DNA from 2 places in the Sediminicurvatus halobius genome. Region 1 is predicted to be linked to the other one. Evidence: predicted binding sites of a transcription regulator. Region 1 holds the regulator's gene; the other holds the start of a gene.
The links. Region 1 encodes FNR, which switches genes on or off when oxygen is low (the NO sensors DNR and NnrR bind a similar motif). Its sites were predicted from a motif close to TTGATNTANATCAA; they were not measured.

Region 1 (5,316 bases):
TCACCACGCTCACCGCCGTCCCCCGGCGCCGATCGAAGCGCCGCGCCACCGTGGTCTGCGCCACGTGCACCATCAGGCCCTGGCCGCACACCCGCAGCAGCAGCAGCGCGGGCAGCAGCACCCAGGCCGCCGGCGCACTGGCCAGCAGCACCGCCCCACCGGCGGCGCCCGCCAGAACCAGTGTCGTGAACAACGGCAGCGCGAGGCGATCCACGCCCCGGCCGAGAAAGATGAGCAACAGCCCGCTGATCAGCGTCGCCAGGGCGTAGACGCCGCCGAAGCCCGCGTTGGAGAGCCCGAACGCCGCCCGGATCTCGCCGCCGAACAGCGAGATGAAGAAGCTCTGGCCACTGCCCGAGAGCCCCACCAGCAGCACGCCGAAGGCGAGCAGCCGGACATGCGGCTGAAGATCAAGGACGAGGTTGCGAAAGCGACCGGGCATGGGCAGCTCACTGATCCTGAAGAAAATCATCTCCGCGTCTCAGAGCCGCAGGACGGGCCTGCGCGGGAGCGGTCTCCGCAGTCCCGGGCGCACGGGAACGCCGGCCGGAGCGGACGGTCCACGGGTAGTGTCCAGGGGGAGCCCATGCTGCACTGCGTCCATCATCCTGGCTACACCATTCCGCTGCCTCCGGGGCATCCCTTTCCGATGGAGAAGTTCCGGGTACTGCGAGAGCAGCTGTCCGGGCTGCCTGCGCACTGGCACGAGCCCGGCCCCGCGCGCGAGGAGGACCTTGCCCGGGTACACGCGCCGGCCTACCTGGAGGCCTTCCGGGAGGGCACCATCGACGAGCGTGCCCAGCGCCGCACGGGCTTTCGCTGGTCGCCGGCGCTCTACCGGCGCACCCTGCTGGAGACCGGGGGCACCGTGCTCACGGCGGCGCTGGCGCTGGAGCACGGGCTCGCCTGTAACACCGCCGGCGGCACCCACCACGCCTTCGCCGGTCACGGCAGCGGCTACTGCCTTATCAACGACCTCGCCGTGGCGGCCTGCTGGGCGCTCGCCGAGGGCGGCGCCCGGCGGGTGCTGATCGTGGACCTGGACGTCCACCAGGGAGACGGCACGGCGGTGCTGCTCGCCGACGAGCCGCGGGCGTTCACCTTCTCCATGCACTGCGCGGAGAATTTCCCTGCCCGCAAGCAGCGCAGCGACCGCGACCGCGCGCTGCGGCGGGGCACCGGCGACGAAGCCTATCTGGACGCCCTCGAGGCGGAGCTGCCGGCCCTGCTCGCCGACCCCGCACCGGACCTGGTGCTCTACGACGCCGGCGCCGACGTCCACGCCGACGACCGCCTCGGGCACCTGCGCCTGAGCGACGACGGCCTATCGCGGCGGGACGCCTGCGTGCTCGGCGCCTGCCGGCAGCGGGGCATCCCCGTGGCAGCGGTGATCGGCGGCGGCTACGACCGCGACATCCCCACCCTCGCGCGCCGCCACGCGCGTCTGCATCATGCCGCCGCGCAGGTGACGGGATGCGCGGTGGCGATGGTAAACTGACGGGGAAATATCGACTTGCGGACGGCGCCTGCAGGCGCCCGGAGTAGGCCATGCCCATGCAGAGCAACGAGCCCGTCACCTTTCTGCGCGACTGCGAGGCGGCGCTGATCCCCGCCGGGGATACGGGCACCATCCCCAAGGGCGCCGAGGGCATGATCACCCAGGCCCTCGGCGGCAGCTACACCGTCTACATCCAGGGCAACCTGTTCCGCATCGACGGCAAGGATGCCGACGCGATCGGCAAGGAGCCGGAGCCCACGCCGGAGCTGCCGGACGACGCCTCGGAGGAGGATGTCGAGCAGCTGGTCTGGGATCAGATGCGCCGCTGCTACGACCCAGAGATCCCGATCAACATCGTCGAGCTCGGGCTCGTCTACCGCTGCGACATCGGCAAGCGCGACGACGGCAGCCGCAAGGTATCCATCGACATGACCCTCACCGCCCCCGGTTGCGGCATGGGCGACATCCTCGCCTACGACGTGCGCGAGAAGGTGAAGCAGGTGCCGACGGTGGAGGAGGTCGAGGTGGAGATCGTCTTCGACCCGCCCTGGAGCTTCGAGATGATGTCCGACGCCGCCAAGCTGCAGACGGGAATGATGTAGCGGGTCCGTCTCGCGTCAGTAGCCGGTGTCCCGCTGGCCGACCGCCGCGGCGTCCTCCGGCGGCCGGCCGGCCAGCTCGTGCAGCGCCTCCACGTCGGTAAGCCGCACCTCGCGCCCCTCGGCGCTCAGCCAGCCTTGATCACGAAACCGCCGGAACAGCCGGCTCATGGTCTCCGGCGCCAGGCCCAGGTAGTTGCCGAGCTCGCTGCGGGCCATGGGCAGGCGGAAGCGCGTGGCGGACAGCCCGCGCCGGGCGAAGCGGTCGGAGAGGCTCAGCAGCAGGATGGCGAGGCGCTCCTCCGCCGTGCGCCGCGCCATGGCGAACAGCATCTCCTGATCGGAGAAGATCTCCCGGCTCATCAGCCGCAGCAGCTGGCGCTGCAGCCCGGGGATCTCGCTCGCCAGATCCTCCAGCCGCTCGAAGGGCAGCTCGCAGACGCTGGTGGTCTCCAGGGCCTCGGCGCTGCAGGGATGGCGCCAGGTGTTGATGGCATCCAGCCCCACCAGCTCCCCAGGCAGATGGAACCCGGTGACCTGCTCCTCGCCGCCCGACGAGACGGTGTAGGTCTTCAGCGCCCCGGAGCGCACCGCATAGATGGCGTGGAAGTCGTCGCCCTCGCGGTAGAGGTGGTCGTTGCGCTGCAGGGGGCGGCGCCGCTGGACGATATCATCCAGCAGGGCCACGTCGCTCTGGCTGAGGCTCACCGGGAGGCACAGCTGCACGAGGCTGCAGTTGGTACATGCGCTGCGCAGGCTGGAGACGCGGAAATCGCTCACATCGGCGCTGGTCATGGATCATCCCTGCCCTTGTATGCCGCTGCGCCGGCGCCGCGCGGTGGTACCCGGGAGGCGCCGGCAATCCCCCCATGATAGTGCCCACGTCGCTCCGGGGCCATGACAAGTCTCGGCGGCGCTGCCGCCGGCCCGGTCCGAAACGCGAGCCCGCATATCTCACCGATTCGCGCAGCGAGGGCGTGGAGATGGCGGGCAGGAGATGGGCAGCGCGGAGCCCTTCCCGAGGGAGAGTCCGGGCGCGCAGGCGTACTCGACAGTACGTCGAGCACCCGGGCCGAGCGCAACGCAGGACTGGCCGCCAGATCCGCGCCCGCAGCCGTGAATCGGTGAGATGTGCGGGCTAGCCGGCAAGCCACGCGAAGGACTGCACCACCATCCACGCCCCGGCGCCGGCGAGCACGTCATCGAGCATGATGCCGATACCGCCGCCGAGGCGCCGGTCAACCCAGCTGATGGGCCACGGCTTGGCCATGTCGAGAATCCGGAAGGCCACGAACGCCACCGGCAGCGGCCACCAGCCGGGCGGCAGGGCGATGCAGGCGAGCCAGATGCCGGTGAACTCGTCCCAGACGATGGCCGGGTGGTCGTGCACGCCGGCGGCCCGCGCCGCGGCGCCGCAGAGCCAGCAACCGAACGCGAAGGCTGCGACCACCACGAGCACCTGCACCGGCACCGGCAGCCAGAGCAGCAGCGGAACCGCCGGCAGCGCCGCCAGCGTGCCCGTGGTGCCCGGCAGACGCGGCGAGAGGCCGCTGCCGAAGCCGGTGGCGAGCAGCTGCACCGGTTCACGCAGGCGAAAGACACTCATGCCCCGCCCCCGAAATGCTGGTAGCCGCCGCCGGCGAGCTCCCGGCCCCGGGCGTCGCGCACCCGCAGGCCAGCGCCTTCGGTCACCCGCCCGATGGGCGTCAGCGGCAGGGACTGCGCTGCGGCGAGGCTGCCCAGCGCCGAATCCGCCGCCGCCGGGGCCGTGAAGCAGAGCTCGTAGTCATCGCCACCGTTGAGTGCAAGATCCACGGCGGCACGGTCTCCCGCCCAGGCGCGCAGCCGGCGGGACAGCGGCAGCCAGTCGGCGCGCAGCTCGATGCCGACGCCGCTCGCAGCGGCGATGTGCCCGGCATCCGCTGCCACGCCGTCGGAGACATCGATGGCGGCGGAGGCCACGCCGGCCAGCGCCTGGCCCAGCGCCACCCGCGGTGTCGGCCGGTGCAGGCGGCGCAGCAGCCGCGCCCAGCGCCTGTCCTCGCCGGCCCCGGACTGCCAGGCGGCGAGCCCCGCCGCCGCCTCACCTGGCCGGCCGGAGAGCCAGACCCGGTCGCCGGGCCGGGCCCCGTCCCGGCGCAGGGCCGGGCCGGCCAGACATCCGATCACCTGCACGCTGACCGTGAGCGGCCCGCGGGTAACATCGCCGCCCACCAGGGCCACGCCGTGGGCCGTGGCCAGCGCCCCGAAGCCGGCGGCGAAGCCCTCGAGCCAGGGCTCGTCGACCTTCGGCAGCGTGAGCGCCAGCAGCGCCCACTGCGGCGTCGCGCCCATGGCGGCGAGGTCGCTGAGGTTTACCGCCAGCGCCTTGTGCCCGACGTCCGCCGCCGCCGCGTCCGCCGGAAAGTGAACGTCTGCGACCAGCGTGTCGAGGGCGAGTGCCTGGGGACGCCCCGGCGCCGGCCGCACCAGCGCGGCGTCGTCACCGACCCCCAGCAGCACGTCCTCGCGGGCTGCCCCGACGTGGACGAGGTAGCGGGCGATGAGGGCAAACTCGGAGAGCGCCACGCGGCGCCTCAGCGACGACGGCGACCGAGCTCGGCGGCGCGCAGAGGCTGGTCGCGCCCGACGCGGTCCAGCACGCCGTTGATGTAGCGGTGGCTCTGCTCGGCACCAAAGGACTTGGCGAGCTCCACCGCCTCGTCGATCACCACCCGGTAGGGCACCTCCATGCGCGCCATGAGCTCATAGGTGCCAAGGCGCAGGATCGCCTTCTCCACCGGATCCAGGGTCGCCGCCGGACGGTCCAGGTAGCGGTCGTAGGCGGCATCCAGCTCCTCCACCCGGGCGATGACCTCGTGCAGCAGCTCCGTGAAGTAGTCCAGCTCCATGCGCCCGAGCCGGTACTCCTCGAGGAACTGGCGCTCGATGGCGCCGGCCTCGTGGCCGGTGAGCTCCCACTGATAGAGGGCCTGCAGCGCACGCCGGCGGGCGCGGGTGCGGCGGCGGTGGGCATGGGGCCCGGACGGGATATCGGCCACAGGCAGGCTCACAGCTGACGCAGCAGGCTGATCATCTCGAGCGCCGTCAGCGCCGCCTCCGCGCCCTTGTTGCCGGCCTTGGTCCCGGCGCGCTCGATGGCCTGCTCGATGCTGTCGGTGGTCAGCACGCCGAAGGCCACCGGCACTCCGCTCTGCATCGACAACTGCCCGATGCCCT
Region 2 (5,316 bases), 1.7 Mb from region 1:
AAGAACAGCAGGCTGGCCACGCCCGCTGCCAGAAACCCCGGCCAGAGCACCGCGCCCAGCAGCCACAGGCGGCTGGCCTGCCGGTCATTCGCCGCGATTGCCATCACGCGCCTCCTCGCCCCCGGAGAGGCGGTAGACGTAGGCCGAGACCAGGTGCACGCGGTCCTCGCCCAGGGTCTCGGCGAAGGCCGGCATCTGCCCCTGACGGCCCTGGTGCAGGGTCTCCTCGATGGTGGCGAGGGAGCCGCCGTAGAGCCAGTAGTCATCGGTGAGATTGGGCGCGCCCACCTGCGGGTTGCCCTGGCCGTTGGCCCCGTGGCAGCCGATGCAGAGCTGCTGGTAGTGGCGCTCGCCGCGGCGGATCAGGTGATCCGGCGCCTCGCGCCCATTCAGGCTGTAGACGTAGGCGGCGGTGGCCTCGATGGCGGATTCGTCGAGCTGGGCGCCGAACGCAGGCATCACGGCCTGACGGCCGTTGAGCAGGGTGTGACGGATGTCCTCCGGCGCGCCGCCCCACTGCCAGGCGGTGTCCGCCAGATTGGGGTAGCCCCGCGCGCCGCGGCCGTCGGAGCCGTGGCAGGTGGCGCAGTTGTTGGCGAACAGCCGCCCGGCGGTGGCCATGGCGTCGTCGTTCTCCGCCAGCGCGGGGATCGGCGTCGCCGCGTACCCCGCATAGAGCGGTGCGAGGCGCTCCTCCGCGGCGGCGACCTCGGCCTCGTAGCGTTCGTACTGGCTCCAGCCGAGCAGGCCGTCGAAGCTGCCGAGGCCGGGCATGAGCAGCAGGTAGATGAGCGCCACGACGATGGAGCCGTAGAACAGCCACAGCCACCAGCGCGGCATGGGTCGGTTGTACTCGGTGATGCCGTCCCAGGCGTGCCCGGTGGTCTCCTCGGCGGCGGCCTCGCCCACGCGCGGCCTGGCGGTCCAGCGGATCAGCCACCAGCACGCGGCGATGTTGCCGAGGGTGAGGACGATGATGAAGCTGCTCCAGAAGATGCTCATGACTGCTCATCCCTGTTCTGGCGCGACGCCGGGGGCTCGTCCTCGAGGGGCAGCCGAGCGGCCTCCTCGAAGTCCCGCCGCCGGCGGCCGCTGTAGGCCCAGATGACGATGCCGAGGAAGATCAGCATCAGTAGTCCGGTCATGATCCCGCTCAGCATCACTGCCCCTCCCCGTACTGGCCGAGCCCCTGCAGGTAGGCGATGAGCGCCTCCATCTCGGTGACGTCCTCGAGCTCCCGTGCGGCCTGGATGTCCTCATCGCTGTAGGGCACGCCGAGCCGGTCGCGCTGGGCGGCCATGCGTCCCGCCAGGGCATCGCCGTCCACCGTGCGCTCGGCGAGCCAGGGGTAGGCGGGCATGTTGGACTGCGGCACCACGTCCCGCGGGTTCATCAGGTGCACGTAGTGCCACTGGTCGGTGTAGCGGCCGCCCACCCGGGCCAGGTCCGGCCCGGTGCGCTTGGAGCCCCACTGGAACGGCCGGTCGTAGACGAACTCGCCGGCGCGGGAGTAGTCGCCGTAGCGCTCGGTCTCGGCGCGGAACGGACGGATCTGCTGGGAGTGGCAGTTGTAGCAGCCCTCGCTGACGTAGACGTCGCGCCCGGCGAACTCGATGGCCGGGTAGGGCTCGACGCCCTTCAGCGGCTGGGTCGTCTGGTTGGCGAACAGCAGCGGCACGATCTCCACCAGCCCGCCGATGCTGATGACGATGAAGATCAGCACCCCCATCAGGCCGACGTTCTTCTCGACGATTTCATGGGACATGGCGGTGATCTCCTCAGGCGCTCTGGGCCGCGGCGGCGGCTGCTGGGGCGCGCTCGGCCAGCGGGCGGATGGTGCGCCAGACGTTCCAGCCCATGATCAGCATGCCGGCGAAGAACAGGACCCCGCCGAGCAGGCGCACGGCGTAATAGGGGTAGGTGGCGGCGATGGACTCGATGAAGCTGTAGGTGAGCGTGCCGTCCTCGTTGACCGCCCGCCACATGAGCCCCTGCATGACGCCGGCGATCCACATCGAGGCGATGTAGAGCACCACGCCGATGGTGGAGACCCAGAAGTGGAGGTTGATCGCCGGCACGCTGTACATCTGCTCGCGGTTCCAGAGCCGCGGCACCAGCATGTAGATCGAGCCGATGGTGATGAACGCCACCCAGCCCAGCGCCCCGGAGTGGACATGGCCGATGGTCCAGTCGGTGTAGTGGGAGAGGGCGTTGACGGTGCGGATGGACATCATCGGCCCCTCGAAGGTGGACATGCCGTAGAACGACAGGCTCACCACGAGGAAGCGGATGATCGGGTCGTCGCGCAGCTTATGCCAGGCCCCGTTGAGGGTCATGATGCCGTTGATCATGCCGCCCCAGGACGGCGCCAGCAGGATCAGCGAGAACACCATGCCGAGGGACTGGGCCCACTCCGGCAGCGAGGTCCAGTGCAGGTGATGCGGCCCGGCCCACATGTACACCGAGATCAGCGCCCAGAAGTGCACCACCGACAGCCGGTAGCTGTAGATCGGGCGCCCGGCCTGCTTGGGCACGAAGTAGTACATCATCCCGAGGAAGCCGGCGGTGAGGAAGAAACCCACGGCGTTGTGGCCGTACCACCACTGCACCATGGCGTCGACGGCGCCGGCATAGATCGGGTAGGACTTGGTGGCCGAGACCGGAATCGCCAGGTTGTTGACGATGTGCAGCATCGCCACGGCGACGATGAAGGCGCCGTAGAACCAGTTGGCGACGAAGATATGCTTGATCCGGCGCCGCACGATGGTGCCGAAGAACACCACCGCGTAGGCCACCCACACCGCGGTGATCAGCAGGTCCAGCGGCCACTCCAGCTCGGCGTACTCCTTGCTCTGGGTGATGCCGAGCGGCAGGGTGATCACGGCGCCGACGATGACCGCCTGCCAGCCCCAGAAGGTGAAGGCGGCGAGACGGTCGCTGATCAGCCGCACCCCGGAGGTGCGCTGCACCACGTAGTAGGAGGTGGCGAACAGGGCTGAGCCGCCGAAGGCGAAGATCACCGCGTTGGTGTGCAGTGGTCGCAGGCGGCTGTAGGTCAGCCACGGCAGATCGAAGTTCAGCGCGGGGAACAGCAGCTGGGCGGCGATGAGCACGCCGACCAGCATGCCGACGATGCCCCAGACCACCGTCATGACGGTGAACTGGCGCACTACGCGATCGTTGTAGGCAGGCGTCATATCCATGATCTTCGTTCCGGTGATGGCCTGGCGAACGGGGCGGCAGGAGCCGGTTTCCCTGTCGCGCATTCTCGGTGCCGGGCCGCCCGGGGTTATTGATCCAGGTCAAACCCGCCCGGGGGGCGGGGAGGAGGAGTGCGATGGAGGAGCAAGACGAGCGCCTCGAGCGACTGGAGGGCCGCGTGGCCTTCCAGAGTCAGGATCTGGAGCAGCTGGATCAGAGCCTGGCCGCCCAGCAGCGCGAGATCGAATCCCTCTCCGCACGGGTGTCAGCGCTGGAGCGCCTGCTGGCGCGGCTCGACCCTTCGCTGTTCCAGGATGGTGCGCCGCCACGGCAGTGACGCCGCCGGCGGGGGGCCTGCACGCCGCTCCCGTGCCAGGGAGAGAACGCGTATCATGCGCTGCTGCGCGACCACGGACACCGGAAGGAGGCCCTGCATGCGGCTGCGTCAACTCGCCCTGATCCCGCTCGCCCTCGGCGTGACTGCCGGGCCGGCAGCGGCCACGTCCATCGACTTCAATCTGAGCGGCGATGCCGCCAAGCTCTCCTTCATCCAGCCGCTCGCCCCCGAGGGCCTGGAAGTGGGCGGCGGCTGGCTCCACCACGAGGATGACGGCGATATCCTGGAGGCGGAGCTGCATCTGGTGGATGACGCCAATCCCACGCGCGGCGCCCTGGAGCTCGGCGTCGGCGGCAAGGTGGTGGCGGTGAACGACGACGAGCGCGACGCCGACGGCGGGGCGCTGGCCATCGGCGGCAAGTTCCTCTACACGTGGCCGACCTTCAATCGCTTCGGCATCGGCGGCCACGCCTACTTCGCCCCTGGGGCGACTTCCGCCAGCGACATCGACGGCTACCAGGAGCTCGCCCTGCGCGCGGAGTATCGCGTGCTGCGCACGGCGAGCGCCTATATCGGCTACCGGGACGTCGAGCTCGACTACGACGGCCGCCGCTTCGGCGACGACCGCAGCTTCGACGACGGGCTCTACGCCGGCGTGCGCATCAGCTTCTGATCGGCGCCCGCCCGCGCGCCTTGCGCGCGCGGGCTTGCCGTATCGCGGCTATGAGTCTGCGCCGCAGCCGGGAGACGTTCTGCGGCGCAGACTCCTGGCTCGGCAACGCCGATGCCGCCGGCAACTTGTGACCGCCGCGGCAGAAATGCGCCCGGGAGCCCGCCCATACTTCGGGCACAACCCCAGGCCATGGCGGAGCGATGAGCGGCGACCACTCCCCCCATCAGGTAAGCGCAGCGGGCACCCGAACCCAGCTGCGCCTGCTCCAGATCACCGACACTCATCTGTTCGCGGACACCCGCGCGCAGCTCGCCGGCGTCGATACCGAGGCCACGACCCAGGCGGTGCTGGAGCATCTGCGGTGGGCCGAGGCACCGGCGGATGTCCTGCTGCACACAGGCGATCTCGTGCACGACGGGTCCGAGGCGGCCTATCGCCGGCTCAAGCAGCGCCTGGAGGAGTTCGGCGTGCGCGGTCTGGTGATGCCGGGCAACCACGACGCCCCGGCCATGCTGCAGCGCCTCTACGCCCACGGCCGGGTGACCTGGGCCCGCAACGCCGTCCTCGGCAACTGGCAGCTCATCACCCTGAACACCTTTACCGGCAATGGCGCCGGCGGGCACCTCACCGCCGCCGAGCTGGACGCCCTGGACCGCTGCCTCGTCGCCGAGCCGGAGCGGCACGCGCTGGTCTGCCTGCACCACCATCCGGTGGCGATGGGCTGCGAGTGGATCGACGGCATAGGCGTCGACAACGGCGAGGCGCTGTTCCGCGTCCTCGACCGCCATCCGCAGGTGCGCGGCGTCGTGTGGGGCCATGTGCATCAGTCCTTCGACGACGAGCGGCGGGGCGTGCGCCTGCTGGCCACCCCCTCCACCGGGCTGCAGTTCCGCCCCGGCTCGCGCGAGTTCGCTGTGGACGACCGTCCCCCGGGCTACCGCTGGCTGCATCTCGACGCCGATGGCGGCATCGACACCGATGTCGTGCGGCTGCCGGCGGCCATGCACGACGTCGATCTCGAGTGCGGCGGCTACCGTTAGCGACGATGAGCGAGCGTCGCGCGGCCCCGGACAGCCTTACCGAGCGTCTCCAGGCGGATCTGGAG

Region 2: the regulator FNR is predicted to act here: its motif matches at 3,293-3,306, upstream of ccoN (cytochrome-c oxidase, cbb3-type subunit I).

The regions. Positions count from the first base shown of each region.
Region 1 covers NZ_CP086615.1:3,109,404-3,114,719, forward strand. The annotation lists gene LMH63_RS14580 (MFS transporter) at 1-472, opposite strand, end outside; gene LMH63_RS14585 (histone deacetylase family protein) at 587-1,498, shown strand; gene sufT (putative Fe-S cluster assembly protein SufT) at 1,549-2,100, shown strand; gene fnr (fumarate/nitrate reduction transcriptional regulator Fnr) at 2,116-2,892, opposite strand; gene LMH63_RS14600 (phosphatidylglycerophosphatase A family protein) at 3,236-3,703, opposite strand; gene thiL (thiamine-phosphate kinase) at 3,700-4,665, opposite strand; gene nusB (transcription antitermination factor NusB) at 4,674-5,138, opposite strand; gene ribH (6,7-dimethyl-8-ribityllumazine synthase) at 5,147-5,316, opposite strand, start outside.
Region 2 covers NZ_CP086615.1:609,260-614,575, forward strand. The annotation lists gene LMH63_RS02785 (hypothetical protein) at 1-104, opposite strand, end outside; gene ccoP (cytochrome-c oxidase, cbb3-type subunit III) at 85-1,002, opposite strand; gene LMH63_RS02795 (cbb3-type cytochrome oxidase subunit 3) at 999-1,160, opposite strand; gene ccoO (cytochrome-c oxidase, cbb3-type subunit II) at 1,160-1,765, opposite strand; gene ccoN (cytochrome-c oxidase, cbb3-type subunit I) at 1,779-3,203, opposite strand; gene LMH63_RS02810 (SlyX family protein) at 3,338-3,538, shown strand; gene LMH63_RS02815 (YfaZ family outer membrane protein) at 3,636-4,211, shown strand; gene cpdA (3',5'-cyclic-AMP phosphodiesterase) at 4,412-5,251, shown strand; gene LMH63_RS02825 (hypothetical protein) at 5,257-5,316, shown strand, end outside.